DNA from 3 places in the Streptomyces sp. NPDC048171 genome. Region 2 is predicted to be linked to each of the others. Evidence: predicted binding sites of a transcription regulator. Region 2 holds the regulator's gene; each other region holds the start of a gene.
The links. The regulator HrcA, encoded in region 2, represses chaperone genes, less so after heat shock. The targets are predictions, from matches to a motif close to TTNGCACTCNGNNNNNCNGAGTGCNAA.

Region 1 (6,018 bases), on a different contig from region 2:
GTTCGAACTGGGTGAGCGTCGGGCGGACCAGGTGGCCGCGGGCCAGGCGGAGCTGGGCGGTGCGGTAGATCGCGGCGGACATGCGGCCCAGGGCCTGGCCGTCCTGGTGGTGGTGGCGCCGGACGCCGACGTCGACCTGGGCGAGGGCGTCCAGGCCGACCAGGTGCAGGGCGTCCACCAGCATGCCCAGCTCGACGCCGTAGCCGACGGGGAAGGGGAGCCGTTCCAGCAGGGAGCGGCGGGCCGCGTACTCGCCGCCGAGCGGCTGCACGAAGCCGGCCAGCAGCGGCCAGTGCAGGTTGAGAAGCGGGCGGGCCACCAGCTCGGTGACCCGGCCGCCCTGACCGGGAGTGGTGCCGAGGGGACGGTCGTACATCGCCTTGACGAGCTGCACGTCCGGTTCCGTGAGCAGCGGCCCGACGATCCCGGAGACGAAGTCGGCGGAGAACTCGCGCAGGTCGGCGTCGACGAAGCAGACGATGTCGCCGCCGGTGACCAGCAGCGAACGCCACAGCACCTCGCCCTTGCCCGGCACCGCCGGGACCCGCGGCAGGATCGCGTCGCGGTGCACGACGCGCGCGCCCGCCGCCGCGGCCACCGCCGACGTACGGTCGCTCGACCCGGAGTCCACGACCACGATCTCGTCGACGAGCGGAGCCCGGTCCATCAGCTCGCGGCGGATCACCGTGACGATCTCGCCGACCGTCGCCTCCTCGTCGAGGGCCGGGAGCACCACGCTGACCGTCTGCCCGGTGGCCTGTTTGGCGGCCAGCAGCTGCCGGATCGGCCGGTCCCCGGCGGACCAGGAACGCGCGCTCAGCCAGCGCTCGACTTCTTCCAGCACGGTCCCAGGGCTCCTTCGTGATCCGTTGTGATCCATCTCGCGGTACGGACGACTATCTCAACCGTCCTGGCCTTCGGTTACAGTCTTGAACAACGCGCAGGACCACCGCATGCCGGGGTCACCGCGCGTACCGCGAAGGACAACAACTTCATACCGCTCATCCAGAGGGGCAGAGGGAAACGGCCCGATGAAGCCCCGGCAACCCTCCAGTCGGTTCTTGTCACACAGACGTGGCGAGGCTCCCGACTAGGGAAGGTGCCAAATCCGTCTCACGGCGAGATGCGTCGTGAGAAAGATGAGGAGAAAGGGCCTCGCCTCCATGGCTGTGCAGACTGCCGAAACCCCCACGAACTCCACCGACGGCACCGTCGACCTCGGCCCCGCCGCCGCGCTGAGCTGCCGCGAGTGCGGCCACCGCGTCCCCCTCGGCCCGCTCTTCGCCTGCCAGGAGTGTTTCGGCCCGCTGGAGATCGCCTACGACTTCTCGGCCTACGACACCGAGGAGCTGCGCAAGCGGATCGAAGCGGGCCCCGCGAACATCTGGCGCTACGCCCCCCTGCTGCCCGTCCCCGCCGACGTGGCCGACAAGCCGAACATCAACCCGGGCTGGACCAAGCTGGTCAAGGCCGACAACCTGGCCCGCGAGCTGGGCGTCACCGGCGGTCTCTACGTCAAGGACGACTCCGGCAACCCGACGCACTCCTTCAAGGACCGCGTCGTCGCCCAGGCCCTGGAGGCCGCCCGCGCCTTCGGCTTCACCACCCTCTCCTGCTCCTCCACCGGCAACCTGGCCGGCGCCGTCGGCGCAGCCGCCGCCCGGGCCGGCTTCCGCTCCTGCGTGTTCATCCCGCACGACCTGGAGCAGGGCAAGGTCGTCATGGCCGCCGTCTACGGCGGTGAGCTGGTCGGCATCCAGGGCAACTACGACGACGTGAACCGTTTCTGCTCCGAGCTGATCGGCGACCCGGCCGGCGAGGGCTGGGGCTTCGTCAACGTCAATCTGCGGCCGTACTACGCCGAGGGCTCCAAGACCCTCGCGTACGAGATCTGCGAGCAGCTCGGCTGGCGGCTGCCGGACCAGATCGTCGTCCCGATCGCCTCCGGCTCCCAGCTCACGAAGATCGACAAGGGGCTCCAGGAGCTGATCAAGCTCGGTCTGGTCGAGGACAAGCCGTACAAGATCTTCGGCGCCCAGGCCGAGGGCTGCTCGCCGGTCTCCACGGCGTACAAGGCCGGCCACGACGTGGTGCGCCCGCAGAAGCCGGACACCATCGCCAAGTCGCTGGCCATCGGCAACCCCGCCGACGGCCCCTACGTCCTGGACATCGCGCGCCGCACGGGCGGTGCGGTGGAGGACGTCACCGACGAGCAGGTCGTGGACGCGATCAAGCTGCTCGCCCGGACCGAGGGCATCTTCGCGGAGACCGCCGGTGGTGTGACGGTGGGGGTGACGAAGAAGCTGGTCGAGAGCGGGGTCCTCGACCCCTCTCTGACCACCGTCGTCCTCAATACCGGCGACGGTCTGAAGACGTTGGACGCGGTTGCGGGCACCGGGCTGACCGCGACCATTCGTCCCAACCTGGATTCGTTCCGCGAGGCCGGGCTCGCGTAAGACAGCTTGTACGTCGTCTGCGGGCGCGGTGGGGGCTGGTCGCGCAGTTCCCCGCGCCCCTGGGTAAGTCATCCCGACCGGAGGTCAAAGTGAGCGTCACCGTCCGCATCCCCACCATCCTGCGCACCTACACCGGCGGCAAGGCCGAGGTCGACGCCCAGGGGGCCAACCTGGGCGAGGTCATCTCCGACCTGGAGAAGAACCACACCGGCATCGCCGCCCGCGTCCTGGACGACCAGGGCAAGCTGCGCCGCTTCGTCAACGTCTACGTCAACGACGACGACGTCCGCTTCGAGCAGGGCCTGGAGACCGCCACCCCGGACGGCGCGGGCGTCTCCATCATCCCGGCGGTCGCCGGCGGCTGATCCGCCTTTTCGTTACCGCAGGTAATCGTGGTGACGCAGAGTTCATCGAATTGCCCCCTCCGTGAGAGAAGCGGAGGGGGCAATTCCATTGGATTGAGCGCGGTAGAGTTGGGGAACGCGCTCCCGATCAAGACATCGGGAACCTTGAATTCCTGCCGCCCACCCGACAAGAAGTAGCCAAAGTGTGGGTGTGTTTCGCGGCTTTTGTGACTTTTGTGTGCCCCGACTTGACCCACATTCAGGGGAAAGCTCGTCATATTCCGGACCGGGTACGTCCAGATTTCTCGTCCGATTGACCTGTTGCAGACGGCAGTTGGACAGATACATTCAGCCGCGGTCGACGCGTTCCGGCGCACGCCCCCAGTCGTGGGGGGCGAGGTCTGACCCGGGTTCGCGAAGTGCGGATCTGTGCAAGGGCCAGTAATAGGGGAGTTAGGCATGGCTCAGGGCACCGTCAAGTGGTTCAACGCGGAGAAGGGGTACGGCTTCATCGCGGTCGACGGTGGTGCGGATGTTTTCGTCCACTACAGCGCGATTCAGATGGACGGCTACCGCACCCTCGAAGAAGGCCAGCGGGTCGAGTTCGAGATCTCGCAGGGTCAGAAGGGCCCGCAGGCCGACATGGTTCGCCTCAGCGCCTGAGACGTTCGGCCACCGCAAGTAAACGGTTCTTCTCCGAAGGGCCCGCACCTCCCCGGAGGTGCGGGCCCTTCGGCCTGCCCGGGACCCGGGCGCGCTCGGTGTTCGCGGGTGGCGGAGAGGGCGGCCGGATCCCCCGGAGGCGCTTGCACTCGATGGGGTCGAGTGCTAATCATTGGCGTTAGCACTCTGAAGGTGAGAGTGACAACGAAGGACCGGGTCGGTGAGGCCCGCAGGCCGGGTGGGGAAGGAACCACGAGGCAGGCGAGCCGTCCGTCGCGGGCGCGGGCGCGGTCCGAAGGAATCACCCCCAGTCCTGGAGGGACCACTTCACATGGCCAAGATCATCGCGTTCGACGAGGAGGCACGGCGCGGCCTCGAGCGCGGCATGAACCAGCTCGCGGACGCCGTCAAGGTGACGCTCGGCCCCAAGGGTCGCAACGTCGTCCTCGAGAAGAAGTGGGGCGCCCCCACGATCACCAACGATGGTGTCTCCATCGCCAAGGAGATCGAGCTCGAGGACCCGTACGAGAAGATCGGCGCCGAGCTGGTCAAGGAAGTCGCCAAGAAGACGGACGACGTCGCCGGTGACGGTACGACCACCGCGACCGTTCTCGCCCAGGCCCTGGTCAAGGAAGGCCTGCGCAACGTCGCGGCCGGCGCCAACCCGATGGCCCTGAAGCGCGGCATCGAGAAGGCCGTCGAGGCCGTCTCCGCCGCCCTGCTCGAGCAGGCGAAGGACGTCGAGACCAAGGAGCAGATCGCCTCCACGGCCTCCATCTCCGCCGCCGACACCCAGATCGGCGAGCTCATCGCCGAGGCCATGGACAAGGTCGGCAAGGAAGGCGTCATCACCGTCGAGGAGTCCCAGACCTTCGGTCTGGAGCTGGAGCTCACCGAGGGTATGCGCTTCGACAAGGGCTACATCTCGGCGTACTTCGCCACCGACATGGAGCGTATGGAGGCGTCGCTCGACGACCCGTACATCCTGATCGCCAACTCCAAGATCGGCAACGTCAAGGACCTGCTGCCGCTCCTGGAGAAGGTCATGCAGTCGGGCAAGCCGCTGCTGATCATCGCCGAGGACGTCGAGGGCGAGGCCCTGTCGACCCTGGTGGTCAACAAGATCCGCGGCACCTTCAAGTCCGTCGCCGTCAAGGCCCCGGGCTTCGGCGACCGCCGCAAGGCCATGCTCGGCGACATCGCCATCCTCACGGGCGGCGAGGTCATCTCCGAGGAGGTCGGCCTCAAGCTGGAGAACGCGTCCCTGGACCTCCTGGGCCGCGCCCGCAAGGTCGTCATCACCAAGGACGAGACCACCATCGTCGACGGCGCCGGCTCGACCGACCAGGTCAACGGCCGCGTCAACCAGATCCGCGCCGAGATCGAGAACAGCGACTCGGACTACGACCGCGAGAAGCTCCAGGAGCGCCTGGCGAAGCTGGCCGGCGGCGTGGCCGTCATCAAGGCCGGTGCCGCCACCGAGGTCGAGCTCAAGGAGCGCAAGCACCGCATCGAGGACGCCGTTCGCAACGCGAAGGCGGCCGTCGAGGAGGGCATCGTCGCCGGTGGTGGCGTGGCCCTGCTCCAGGCCTCCCAGGTCTTCGAGAAGCTGGAGCTGACGGGTGACGAGGCGACCGGCGCCAACGCCGTGAAGCTCGCCCTGGAGGCCCCGCTGAAGCAGATCGCCGTCAACGGTGGTCTCGAGGGCGGCGTCGTCGTCGAGAAGGTGCGCAACCTCCAGGTCGGACACGGCCTGAACGCCGCCTCCGGCGAGTACGTCGACATGATCGCCGAGGGCATCATCGACCCGGCGAAGGTGACCCGTTCCGCGCTGCAGAACGCCGCCTCCATCGCCGCGCTGTTCCTCACCACCGAGGCCGTCATCGCCGACAAGCCGGAGAAGGCCGCCGCGGCCGGTGCTCCGGGCGGCATGCCGGGCGGTGACATGGACTTCTGATCGACCGGTTCCGGTTGATCGAGCGTCCCGCACGAACCGAGGGCGGCACTCCCCGAACGGGGGGTGCCGCCCTCGGCGTTGTCCGGGGTGTGGGCCGGATCACCTCCCGGCGGATGCGGTGGGCGGAATGAGGGCTGGTGGATGTGGGGTTCACGTTGGGAGAGTGTCCATGCACACGCACATACCACCCGGTACCCCCCCCGCCAAGGAGCCCCCACGTGACCGTCACCCCCGTCGAGGCCGCCTCCCGCGCCGCCCAGCTCCTCGCCCGCCCGGCCGCCATCAACGGACTCACCGTGCCGAACCGCATCGCGATGGCGCCGATGACCCGGATGTTCTCCCCGGGCGGTGTCCCCGGTGAGGACGTGGTGTCGTACTACTCCCGCCGGGCCGCCGCCGGAGTCGGCCTGATCGTCACCGAGGGGACGTACGTCGGCCACGACTCCGCCGGGCAGAGCAGCCGGGTGCCGCGGTTCCACGGCGAGGAGCAGCTCGCCGGGTGGGCGAAGGCCGCCGAGGCGGTGCACGCGGCGGGCGGCACGATCATGCCCCAGCTGTGGCACATCGGCATGGTGCGCAAGGCGGGCCAGCCGCCCTT
Region 2 (6,018 bases):
CCGACGCGGTGCAGGGAGTCGACGACCTCGGTGCTCGGGACGCCGAAGTGGAAGGAGACCACCGGCACGGGGTTGTCCAGCAGCACCGCGAGCTTGGTGTCGTAGCCGTCGTCCCGGCCGCTGTCGGGGTCGCCGAGTTCCGTCTCGTACCAGGCGGCCTCGCCGGCCAGCTGGTGGGCGTACACGCCGACGGCCGCCGGGTCGGGGGTCTCCGGGTGCGGCATGAAGAGGTTGACGCCGAAGGGGCGTGCGGTCAGCCCCCGCAGCTCCTTGATCTCCTGGTACATCCCGTCCGCGGTCTTGTACCCGGCGGCCAGGAATCCCAGCCCGCCCGCCTCGCAGACCGCGGCGGCGAGCCGCGGCACGGAGACGCCGCCCGCCATCGGCGCCTGCACGATCGGGTAGGGGAAGAGATCGGTCAGTGCGGAGGACATGACGGCATGTTGTCACGTCCTCCGAACAAGTCCGAATCCGGGCTTCCGTCGGCATACGCCAGAAGCATCCGCATCCCGACCGGCCCACGGCCGCCCGCCTCAGCGCCCGTTGAACGCGTCCTTCAACCGGGAGAACAGACCCTGCTGCCCAGGCTGGAACTGGCCCTGCGGGCGCTCCTCGCCGCGCAGGGCGGCCAGTTCGCGCAGGACGCGCTCCTGCTCGGGGTCGAGCTTGGTCGGGGTGGTCACCTCGACGTGGACGATGAGGTCGCCCCGGCCGCCGCCGCGCAGGTGGGTGACGCCCCTGCCGTGCAGCGGGACCGACTGGCCGGACTGGGTGCCCGGGCGGATGTCGATCTCCTCCATGCCGTCGAGCGTCTCCAGCGGCACCTTCGTGCCGAGGGCCGCCGCCGTCATCGGGATGGTGACCGTGCAGTGCAGGTCGTCGCCGCGGCGCTGGAAAGTGGAGTGCGGCAGCTCGTGAATCTCGACGTACAGGTCGCCGGCCGGGCCGCCGCCGGGGCCGACCTCGCCCTCGCCCGCGAGCTGGATCCGGGTGCCGTTGTCCACACCGGCCGGGATCTTCACGGTGAGGGTGCGCCGGGAACGGATGCGGCCGTCGCCAGCGCACTCGGGGCACGGGGTCGGGACCACGGTGCCGAAGCCCTGGCACTGCGGGCAGGGCCGCGAGGTCATGACCTGGCCCAGGAAGGACCGGGTGACCTGCGAGACCTCACCGCGGCCGCGGCACATGTCGCACGTCTGGGCCGACGTTCCGGGCGCCGCGCCCTCGCCGTTGCAGGTGTTGCAGACGACGGCCGTGTCGACCTGGATGTCCTTGGTCGTGCCGAAGGCCGCCTCGTCCAGCTCGACCTCGATGCGGATCATCGCGTCCTGGCCGCGGCGGGTGCGCGAGCGCGGCCCGCGCTGCGACGCCGTACCGAAGAACGCGTCCATGATGTCCGAGAAGTTCCCGAAGCCACCCGCGCCGAAGCCGCCCGCGCCACCGCCGGCGGCCTGCGAGAGGGGGTCGCCGCCGAGGTCGTAGACCTGCTTCTTCTGCGGGTCCGACAGCACCTCGTAGGCGGCGTTGATCTCCTTGAACCGCTCCTGGGTCTTCGGATCGGGGTTGACGTCCGGGTGCAGCTCGCGGGCGAGCCTCCGGAACGCCTTCTTGATCTCGTCCTGGGACGCGTCGCGGCGCACGCCGAGTACGGCGTAGTAGTCCGTGGCCACCTACGACTCCGCCAGGATCTGTCCGACGTACCGTGCCACTGCGCGTACCGCTCCCATCGTTCCCGGGTAGTCCATGCGGGTCGGTCCGACCACGCCGAGCTTGGCAACCGCCTCGCCGCCCGAACCGTAGCCCACCGACACGACGGACGTGGAGTTGAGTCCCTCATGGGCGTTCTCATGACCGATTCGCACGGTCACGCCCGGATCCTTCGCCTCGCCGAGCAGCTTGAGGAGCACGACCTGCTCCTCGAGCGCCTCCAGCACCGGCCGGATCACCAGGGGGAAGTCGTGCCCGAAGCGGGTCAGATTGGCGGTGCCGCCGATCATCAGCCGCTCCTCGTTCTCCTCGACCAGCGTCTCCAGGAGAGTGGAGAGCACGGTGGAGACCGTACCGCGATCCTCGGCCTCGAAGGCATCCGGCAGTTCCTCGACCAGACCCGGCACGTCGGAGAAACGACGGCCCGCGACCCGGCTGTTGAGCCGCGCGCGCAGATCCGCGAGGGACGCCTCGCCGAACGGCGCCGGGCAGTCGACCATCCGCTGCTCGACCCGGCCGGTGTCCGTGATCAGCACGAGCATCAGGCGCGCGGGCGCGAGGGCCAGCAACTCCACGTGCCGCACGGTCGAGCGGGTCAGCGAGGGGTACTGCACGACGGCGACCTGCCGGGTCAGCTGCGCGAGCAGCCGCACCGTGCGGGCCACCACGTCGTCGAGGTCGACGGCGCCCTCCAGGAAGTTCTGGATGGCGCGCCGCTCGGGCGCGGTCATGGGCTTGACGCCGGCCAGCTTGTCGACGAACAGGCGGTAGCCCTTGTCGGTCGGGATGCGCCCGGCGCTGGTGTGCGGCTGGGCGATGAACCCCTCGTCCTCCAGGGCCGCCATGTCATTGCGCACGGTGGCCGGCGAGACGCCGAGGTTGTGCCGCTCGGTGAGGGCCTTGGAACCGACCGGCTCCTCGGTGCCGACGTAGTCCTGGACGATGGCGCGCAGCACCTGGAGCCTGCGTTCACTGAGCATCCGCGCACACCTCCAGAAGTCGTCGTCCGCTGCCCTGCCGGTCCGTCCTGGCACTCACGACGCGCGAGTGCCAGACTTCCCCGGCCCAGTGTACGGCCGTGGGGTACGCCCCCGGCAAGGCCGGGGCCACGCCGACGTGCGGCGAGACCGTGTGGCGATAGCGTCGTGGTCGTGACGGTGACTTGGGAAGACCTGGGATGGGAGCGGGTGGCGCCCGGAGTGGGCCGGTGCCGGCTGCCGGGCTGGGACTGCACGGCCGGGCTGGTCCTCGGCACCGACGCGGTGCTGATGATCGACGCGGGATCGAGCCTGGGCGAGGGCGCCCGGTTGCGCGCGGGGGCGCAACGGCTGGCCGGCCACCGTGTGACGCATCTCGCGCTGACCCACCCGCACTTCGACCACGTCCTCGGCGCCGCGGCGTTCGCGGGCGCGGAGGTCTACGGCGCGGTGGGCACCGACGCGGTGTTCGCGCCGGGCGGACACGGGCGGGAGGCGCTGCGCGCGGACGCTGTGGCTCAGGGGCTGGACGAGCGGCGGGCGGAGGAGGCGGTCGACGCGCTGGTCCGCGTCCCGCACGAGGTCTGCGGCGAGCGGACGCTCGACCTGGGCGGCGGGCGGCAGGTCCTGCTCGCCAACGTGGGCCCCGGGCACACCGGCCACGACCTCGCGGTGCTGGTGCCGGGCGACCCGGAGGTGGTGTTCTGCGGGGACCTGGTCGAGGAGTCCGGCGAACCTCAGGCGGGCCCCGACGCCGTACCGTCGCACTGGCCCGCGGCCCTGGACCGGCTGCTCGACCTGGGCGGCGCGGACGCGCGGTACGTCCCCGGGCACGGAGCGGTGGTGGACGCGGCGTTCGTCCGGGCCCAACGGGACGCGCTGTCCGTGCGTTTCGGCGTGTCGCACTGATCACGAACGGCGGATTCCTCGTATCGTCGGCAGAATGCGCCAGTACTCCGCCGACCTGACCCCTCCGTGGAAGAAGTCGCAGCCCGTACCCGAGGTACCCGCCGACCCCGGCCTGGTGGTCGAGGAGCCCGGCACCGGGTTCTGCGGCGCGGTGATCGGCTGCGAGGCGGGCACGGTGACGCTGGAGGACCGCTTCGGCAAGCACCGGGTGTTCCCGATGGAGCCGCGCGGCTTCCTGCTGGAGGGGCGCGTGGTGACGCTGGTGCGGCCCGCGTCCGGCCCGGTACGCCCCTCCCGTACGGCCTCCGGTTCGGTCGCCGTCCCCGGCGCACGCGCCCGGGTGGCGCGCGCCGGGCGCATCTACGTCGAGGGGCGGCACGACGCCGAGCTGGTCGAGAAGGTCTGGGGCGACGACCTGCGCGTCGAGGGCGTCGTCGTGGAGTACCTGGGGGGCGTGGACGACCTGCCGTCGATCGTCGAGGACTTCGACCCGGGGCCGGACGCGCGGCTCGGCGTCCTGGTGGACCACCTGGTGCCGGGTTCGAAGGAGTCCCGCATCGCGGAGGCGGTGACGGGCGAGCACGCCCTGGTCGTCGGCCATCCCTACATCGACATCTGGGAGGCGGTGAAGCCGTCGTCCGTGGGGATCGACGCCTGGCCTCGGGTGCCGCGCGGGCAGGACTGGAAGACGGGTGTGTGCCGGGCCCTGGGCTGGCCCGCCGACAACACCGGGGCGGTGTGGCAGGCGATCCTGGCCAGGGTCGGCTCGTACAAGGACCTGGAGCCGGAGCTGCTGGGCCGGGTGGAGGAACTGATCGACTTCGTGACCGCGTAAGTCACGTCTTCAGCCCCTCCGGCGTTTGAGGAGCGGGGGTCCGGGGGCGGAGCCCCCGGGACGGGACGGGTAGGGGCGGCGGGGGCGAAACAGGCTGTTCAGTCCACCAGATCCCGCACCACCGCATCCGCCAGCAACCGTCCGCGCAGCGTGAGGACCGCGCTCCCCGCCGCGTAGGGGCCCTCTTGGAGGAGCCCGTCGGACAGCGCCCGCCGGGACGCCGCGAGCCCCGCCTCCCGCAGCAGCGACAGCGGCACCCCCTCCCGCAGCCGCAGCTCCAGCAGGACACGCTCCACACGCCGGTCCTCGTCCGTGAGGATCTCCCGCCCGGCCCCCGGCGACTTCCCCGCCGCCAGCGCCCCGGCGTACGCCCCGGGGTGCTTCACGTTCCACCAGCGCACACCGCCCACGTGGGAGTGGGCTCCCGGCCCCGCGCCCCACCAGTCGGCACCCCGCCAGTACAGCTCGTTGTGGCGGCAGCGGCCGGCGTCGGAGGTGGCCCAGTTCGACACCTCGTACCAGTCGAAGCCCGCCGCCGAGAGGGTCTCCTCGGCGATCAGGTACCGGTCGGCGTGCACGTCGTCGTCGGTCATCGGGACCTCGCCGCGCCGGATGCGCCGAGCGAGCTGGGTGCCCTCCTCGACGATCAGGGCGTACGCCGAGACGTGGTCGGGTCCGGCGCCGAGCGCGGCGTCGAGGGAGGCCCGCCAGTCGTCGTCGGACTCGCCGGGGGTGCCGTAGATCAGGTCGAGGTTGACGTGGTCGAATCCGGCCGCGCGGGCCTCGGCGACGCAGGCCTCGGGGCGGCCGGGGGTGTGCGTGCGGTCCAGGACCTTCAGGACGTGCTGCCGGGCGCTCTGCATGCCGAAGGAGATCCGGTCGAAGCCGCCCTCGCGGAGGGTGGCCAGATAGGCGGGGTCGACCGACTCGGGGTTGGCCTCCGTCGTCACCTCCGCGTCCGGCGCCAGGCCGAACTCGTCGCGGATCGCGCCCAGCATCCGCACCAGGTCCCCGGCGGGCAGCAGCGTGGGGGTGCCGCCGCCGACGAAGACCGTGCGGACCTCGCGCGGGTCGTCGCCGAGCACCTTGCGGGCCAGGCGGACCTCGTCGACGAGCGTCCCGGCGTAGTTGTCGCGGGAGGCGAGGACGCCGCCGGTGCCGCGCAGCTCGGTCGCGGTGTAGGTGTTGAAGTCGCAGTAGCCGCAGCGGGTCGCGCAGTAGGGCACGTGCAGGTAGAAGCCGAGGGGGCGGTCGGTGGCCCCGGCGAGCGCGGACGCGGGCAGGGCACCGTCGGCGGGGACGGGTTCGCCGTCGGGGAGTGCGGAGGGCATGCGTCCATTGTCCCGTACGGGCGCCGCTACCCGGTTGCCCGGCCGCCCGCCGCTACTCGGCCTGGAGCACCAGCAGCGCCAGGTCGTCCTCCGGGGGCCGGGGCCCGAACTCGTGCACCAGCCGCCGGATGCGCTCGGCGACCAGTTCGGCGTCGAGACCGGCGCACCCGGCGAGCGCCGCGGCGAGCCCGTCCCCGTCGTCGAACTGGCGGGAGCCGCTGCGCCGCTCGGTGACCCCGTCCGTGACGCAGAGCAGGGT
Region 3 (6,018 bases), on a different contig from region 2:
CGTTCTGCGCCCTGAGGCCCGAGGACGTCGCCGGGCACGCCGGACTGCTGGTCGCCGCCGACTGGCTCGTGGAGGCCGAGACCGCCGGCGGAAGCCTGCGGGGACGGCTCGCCGAGCGGGTACTGCCGCTGAGCGGGTTGCTGTGTTCGCCCTGCTCACCGGGCTGATGCGGTCGCACGCGGGAAATCGCCCCGTAGCGGGAAGGGCTGGCTCTCCGCACGCTCCACACGTACGGAGAACCGGCCGCCCGTCAGGACTCGAAGTCGATGTCCAGACCGGACGAGTAGCCCGGTCCGTCCTTTTCGTCCAGCCGGCGGTGTGCGGCGGTCTCCGGCCGGACACACACGGCGCGCCAGTGGTAGTCGTCCTGCTCGGCCGGTTCGGCTGTGAAGACGACGTACTGGCCTGCGGTCAGTTCGCGGAAGCCCTCGGCCTCCACGACTGAGAAAAGAGCCCACACCCGCTCCGGCAGGGCATCGGACACCAGTACGCCCCAGCCCTCTTCGCTGTGCCACTCCAGCACGCGGCCGGTGAACACGTCGCCGGACGGAATGTCAGGCATTCCTTCGTCCCCCATGCTCAATGGAGCATCGCCGTTCGGCGCACGCTGTGGTCAGCAGCGCTCGACCGAATCGATCATGACGCCAACAGGTGCTCCACCGTTTCCCGTCATCAAGTGATACGACAGCCGAAGGGCCCGGCACCCTGGTGGGTGCCGGGCCCTTCTACGAGCGTGTCGCTCAGTGGGCGTGGCCGTGGCCGTGGCCCGCCTCGGCCGGCTCCTCTTCCTTCTTCTCGACGACCAGGGTCTCGGTCGTCAGGAGGAGGGAGGCGATCGAGGCCGCGTTCTCCAGGGCGGAGCGCGTGACCTTCACCGGGTCGATGACGCCGGCCTTGACCAGGTCGCCGTACTCGCCGGTGGCGGCGTTGAAGCCCTGGCCCTTGTCGAGCTCGGCGACCTTGGAGGTGATGACGTAGCCCTCCAGGCCGGCGTTCTCGGCGATCCAGCGCAGCGGCTCGACGGCGGCGCGGCGGACGACCGCGACACCGGTGGCCTCGTCGCCGGTCTTGCCGAGGTTGCCGTCCAGCACCTTGACGGCGTGGACCAGCGCGGAGCCACCACCGGAGACGATGCCCTCCTCGACCGCGGCGCGGGTCGCGGAGATGGCGTCCTCCAGACGGTGCTTGCGCTCCTTCAGCTCCACCTCGGTGGCGGCGCCGACCTTGATCACGCACACGCCGCCGGCCAGCTTCGCGAGGCGCTCCTGGAGCTTCTCGCGGTCCCAGTCGGAGTCCGTGGACTCGATCTCGGCCTTGATCTGGTTGATGCGGCCCTCGACCTCGTCGCGCTTGCCGGCACCGTCGACGATCGTGGTGTCGTCCTTGGTGACGGTGATGCGGCGGGCGGTGCCGAGTACGTCCAGACCGACCTGGTCGAGCTTGAGGCCGACCTCCTCGGAGATGACCGTGGCGCCGGTGAGGACGGCCATGTCCTGGAGCATCGCCTTGCGGCGGTCGCCGAAGCCCGGGGCCTTCACCGCGACGGCGTTGAAGGTGCCGCGGATCTTGTTGACGACGAGGGTGGAGAGCGCCTCGCCCTCCAGGTCCTCGGCGATGATCAGCAGCGGCTTGGAGGCGTTGGCCTGGATGACCTTCTCCAGCAGCGGCAGCAGGTCCGCGATGGAGGAGATCTTGCCCTGGTTGATCAGGATGTACGGGTCCTCGAGGACGGCCTCCATGCGCTCCTGGTCCGTCACGAAGTACGGCGACAGGTAGCCCTTGTCGAAGGCCATGCCCTCGGTGAAGTCCAGCTCGAGACCGAAGGTGTTGGACTCCTCGACGGTGATGACACCGTCCTTGCCGACCTTGTCCATCGCCTCGGCGATCAGCTCGCCGACCTGCTGGTCCTGGGCGGACAGCGCGGCGACGGCGGCGATGTCGGACTTCTCGTCGATCGGCCGGGCCGTGGCGAGGAGGTCCTCGGACACGGCGGCGACGGCCGCGTCGATGCCCTTCTTCAGCAGCGCCGGGGAGGCGCCGGCGGCGACGTTCTTCAGGCCCTCGCGGACCAGCGCCTGGGCGAGCACGGTGGCGGTGGTGGTGCCGTCACCCGCGATGTCGTTGGTCTTGGTCGCCACCTCCTTCACCAGCTGGGCGCCGAGGTTCTCGTACGGGTCCTCGACCTCGACCTCGCGGGCGATGGTGACGCCGTCGTTGGTGATGGTGGGAGCGCCGAACTTCTTGTCGATGACGACGTTGCGGCCCTTGGGGCCGATCGTCACCTTCACGGTGTCGGCGAGCTTGTTGACGCCGCGCTCGAGGGCGCGACGGGCGTCCTCGTCGAACTTCAGGATCTTCGCCATGGGAGCGTGAGCCCTCTTCCGGAAATCTCGGGGTTATACGGCAACTGCGCCCCCGACGCCCGGCTTTTTATGGTCGCGGGAGCCAGGGGCGCAGCTGTAAGGCAAGGTGCTTCGGTGAAGCGAAGTACTACTTCTCGACGATCGCGAGCACGTCGCGGGCCGAGAGGACGAGGTACTCCTCGCCGTTGTACTTCACCTCGGTGCCGCCGTACTTGCTGTAGAGCACGACGTCGCCGACGCTGACGTCGAGCGGAAGACGGTTGCCGTCCTCGAAGCGGCCCGGGCCGACGGCCAGGACGACGCCCTCCTGGGGCTTCTCCTTGGCGGTGTCCGGAATGACCAGGCCCGAAGCCGTGGTCTGCTCGGCGTCGAGCGGCTGGACCACAATGCGGTCCTCGAGCGGCTTGATGGCAACCTTGGAGCTGGTGGTCGTCACGATCCGACCTCCCCCTTCGGAGATCTCACGGGGTTAACTGTCTGAGGTGGCGACCAGGTGGATCCGTCGTCGCGGGTGCCGGACCTGCCCGTCGCGTAGTTGGCACTCTCCAGTGGGGAGTGCCAGAGCCGAGACTATGACTGCGATTAGCACTCGGTCAAGCGGAGTGCCAATGCCTGCGGCGCGTCGGCCGGGTTTTTCGCGTGAACGCGGGTCTGTGGAGCGCATCCGGCGTGGGTGTGGGCCTCGCTGGGGGCTGCGCCCCCAGACCCCCCTTTCGGCCTGGACGGCCTCGTCCTCAAACGCCGGACGGGCTGACAGTGAGGTAGTCCTCCAGGGCGGCCACTCTCAAGCCCTGGTCCTCGATCGTGTCCAGCAGGTCCGCCGTGCGGGCGGCCGCGGTCACGGACACGATGTCGCCGGGGTGCAGGCGGTGCTCGCCCCGGGTGTAGGCGAGGTGGCCGTCGGCGTTCAGGGACGCCCGCCACAGGACCACGGCCGTGATGCCGCAGTCGGCGGCGGCGCGCAGGGTCGTGGTGTCGTACGTGCCGTACGGAGGGCGGAAGAGGTGGGGGCGGACGCCGAAGCGGGACCTGAGCTTGGTCTGCTGGCCGCAGATCTCGGCGCGCTGGCCGGCGTAGGGCAGGCCCCGCAGGGAGCGGTGGTCCAGGGTGTGGTTCTGCAGGCTCGCGCCCACCGAGCGCAGCCCGGCGAAGCGGCCGTACGCCGGTCCGGCCACGGTGTCGGTGAGGAACAGGGTGACGGGGAGGCGCCGCTCGCGGATCAGGGCGGTGAAGCGGGGGTCGCGCTCGGCGCCGTCGTCGTAGGTGAGGAAGACGACCCGGTCCGTGGTGCGGACGTGGTCCACGACGGGCGGGAGGTTCCGGTTCTGGTCGCCGGACCGGTCGCCGCCCCGGGCCGGTTCCACCGCGGCCTGGTGTCCGGCGGGGCCGGCGAACTGGGCGCACCCGGTGAGCAGTACGGCGGCCAGGGCGGCCCCGGCCGGCCCGAACCGCCCTCGCCTCACAGGTAGTCCTCCAGGCGGGCCACCGCGTAGCCCTCGGCGGTGATCCGGTTCAGGAAGCGCCGGGCCATTTCGGTCATGGTGCCGTCCCAGTCCTCGCGGCCCCGGAAGTGGGTGAGGACGATGTCCCCGGGGTGCAGGTCCCGGTCCCACTCGCGGTACTCCCAGTGGTCGACGAACACCTCCTCGCTCCAGATGGGCGCGTACCTGATACCGCAGGTCTTCGCGGCGCGCAGGGTGTCGCGGTTGTAGTTGCCGAAGGGCGGGCGGAAGAGGACGGGGCGCTTGCCGTAGCGCTTCTCCATGACGTCCTGCATGCCGCAGATCTCGCGCTTCTGCTCCGCGTAGGAGAGGCCGGGGAGGTAGGGGTGGGTCAGGGTGTGGTTGTTGAGGGTGACCCCGCGGGCCTGCATCTTCTTGAAGTAGCCGTAGTCGTCCTTGATCTCCTCGTCGGTGAGGAAGACGGTGTACGGGATCTTCAGCTCGCTCATCATCCTCAGGAACGCCCGGTCCTTCTCGGCGCCGTCGTCGATGGTGAGGAAGACGACCTTGTCCTTGGTGGGGATCGTGGTGAAGACCGGCGGGAGGCCGTCCCGCTCCTGGCCGTCGACCTCGAAGCCTTCGCGCGCCTTGATCTCCGGCTTCTTCGCGGGGGGCGCGGGCGGGGTCAGCGGGACCTTTTTGAGGTCCCAGCGCTTGGCGGCGGCGACCCGGGCGGCCTGCGCCGCGCGCAGTTTGGCCGCGTACGCATCGAGCGCGCGGGCCGGGGGCGCCTGGAGGGGCTCCTGACCGTGGGCGCCCCGGACGTCCGAGGTGTCCTGCGCACAGCCGGCGGCGAGGGCGGCCAGGGCGAGGACGGCGGTGACGGTGGCGGCGCGTCCGCGCGGTCCGGGGGCAGTCGCCGCCCGCAGCACTCGCGACGCCCGGCTTTTGTCATTTTGTACGACTGCTCGCATGGTGCCGGATCCTCGCAGTCCCGGGCCGCCGGACCCCGCCCGACACCACGCCGGAGGCACACCGTCCACCGACTGGCCCACAATGAGTCGGTGAACGACCTCGACGCCCTGCTCTCCCTGCTCACCCCCGAAGGCCGCGCGCTCCTCGACGAGGTGCGCGACACCGACCCCGCGCGGGAGTTGGCCGTCGCCACCCGGCTGCGCCGCGACCACCCCGCGGAGCTCGTGTCGGCCGCGCTGTGGCAGGCGCGGCTGCGGCAGCGGGCGGCGGCGAAGTTCGGGGCCGGGGACGCGGGGCGGATGTTCTTCACGGCCAACGGGGTCGAGCAGTCCACGCGGGCGAGCGTGGCGGCGTACCGGGCGGAGCGGTTCGCGGCTCTGGGTGTCACCTCCGTGGCCGACCTGTGCTGCGGGATCGGGGGCGACGCGATCGCGCTGGCCCGGGCCGGCATCCGGGTGCTGGCGGTGGACCGCGACCCGGCGACCGCCGCTGCGGCGCGCGCCAACGCCGAGGCGCTGGGGCTGGCCGAGCTGATCGAGGTGCGCGAGGCGGATGTCGAGGCGGTGGACACCAGCGGGTACGACGCGGTCTTCGTCGACCCGGCCCGGCGCGGCGGCAGGGGGAGGATCTTCGACCCCGAGGCCTACTCGCCGCCGCTGTCCTGGGCCGTCGGCGCGGCCCGTACGGCCTCCCGTGCCGCCGCGCTGAAGGTGGCGCCCGGCATTCCGCACGAGGCGGTGCCACAGGACGCCGAGGCCGAGTGGATCTCCGACGGCGGGGACGTGAAGGAGGCGGTGCTGTGGTTCGGCGGCGCCGCGGGGGCCGTGCGGGCCACCCTGCTGCCGGGGCCCCGCACCCTGCCCGGCACCGGCCTGCCCGACCCGGAGGTCCGCACACCCGGCCGGTACCTGTACGAGCCGGACGGTGCCGTGATCCGCGCCCATCTGGTCGCCGAGGTCGCCGAACAGGTCGGCGGCGGGCTGCTCGACGCGACCATCGCCTACGTCACCGCGGACGAGCTGCTGCCGACGCCGTACGCCACGGCGTACGAGATCACCGACCTCATGCCCTTCAACGTGAAGAAGCTGAAGGCACTGCTGCGGGAGCGCCGCGTCGGCACGCTGACCGTGAAGAAGCGGGGGTCCGCGGTCGAGCCGGAGGAGCTGCGGCGGAAGGTCAGGCCGCAGGGGCCGAACGCGGCGACCGTGTTCATGACCCGGGTCGCGGGAGCGCCGACG

Region 1: groL (chaperonin GroEL) is a predicted target of HrcA. The motif match lies at 3,606-3,632, and genes of this name have one in related genera.
Region 3: groES (co-chaperone GroES) is a predicted target of HrcA. The motif match lies at 2,946-2,972, and genes of this name have one in related genera.

Annotation. Positions count from the first base shown of each region.
Region 1 is NZ_JBIDAU010000004.1:156,661-162,678, forward strand. It holds gene ACGF3J_RS12500 (glucosyl-3-phosphoglycerate synthase) at 1-844, opposite strand, end outside; SAM riboswitch class I at 999-1,146, shown strand; gene thrC (threonine synthase) at 1,164-2,456, shown strand; gene ACGF3J_RS12510 (MoaD/ThiS family protein) at 2,546-2,821, shown strand; gene ACGF3J_RS12515 (cold-shock protein) at 3,260-3,463, shown strand; gene groL (chaperonin GroEL) at 3,795-5,420, shown strand; gene ACGF3J_RS12525 (NADH:flavin oxidoreductase) at 5,639-6,018, shown strand, end outside.
Region 2 is NZ_JBIDAU010000001.1:551,483-557,500, reverse strand. It holds gene ACGF3J_RS02495 (nitronate monooxygenase) at 1-434, opposite strand, end outside; gene dnaJ (molecular chaperone DnaJ) at 534-1,670, opposite strand; gene hrcA (heat-inducible transcriptional repressor HrcA) at 1,671-2,687, opposite strand; gene ACGF3J_RS02480 (MBL fold metallo-hydrolase) at 2,859-3,593, shown strand; gene ACGF3J_RS02475 (DUF3097 domain-containing protein) at 3,628-4,428, shown strand; gene hemW (radical SAM family heme chaperone HemW) at 4,527-5,759, opposite strand; gene ACGF3J_RS02465 (SpoIIE family protein phosphatase) at 5,812-6,018, opposite strand, start outside.
Region 3 is NZ_JBIDAU010000002.1:123,436-129,453, reverse strand. It holds gene ACGF3J_RS05025 (hypothetical protein) at 1-167, shown strand, start outside; gene ACGF3J_RS05020 (cold-shock protein) at 251-562, opposite strand; gene groL (chaperonin GroEL) at 741-2,363, opposite strand; gene groES (co-chaperone GroES) at 2,491-2,799, opposite strand; gene ACGF3J_RS05005 (polysaccharide deacetylase family protein) at 3,098-3,826, opposite strand; gene ACGF3J_RS05000 (polysaccharide deacetylase family protein) at 3,823-4,779, opposite strand; gene ACGF3J_RS04995 (class I SAM-dependent methyltransferase) at 4,870-6,018, shown strand, end outside.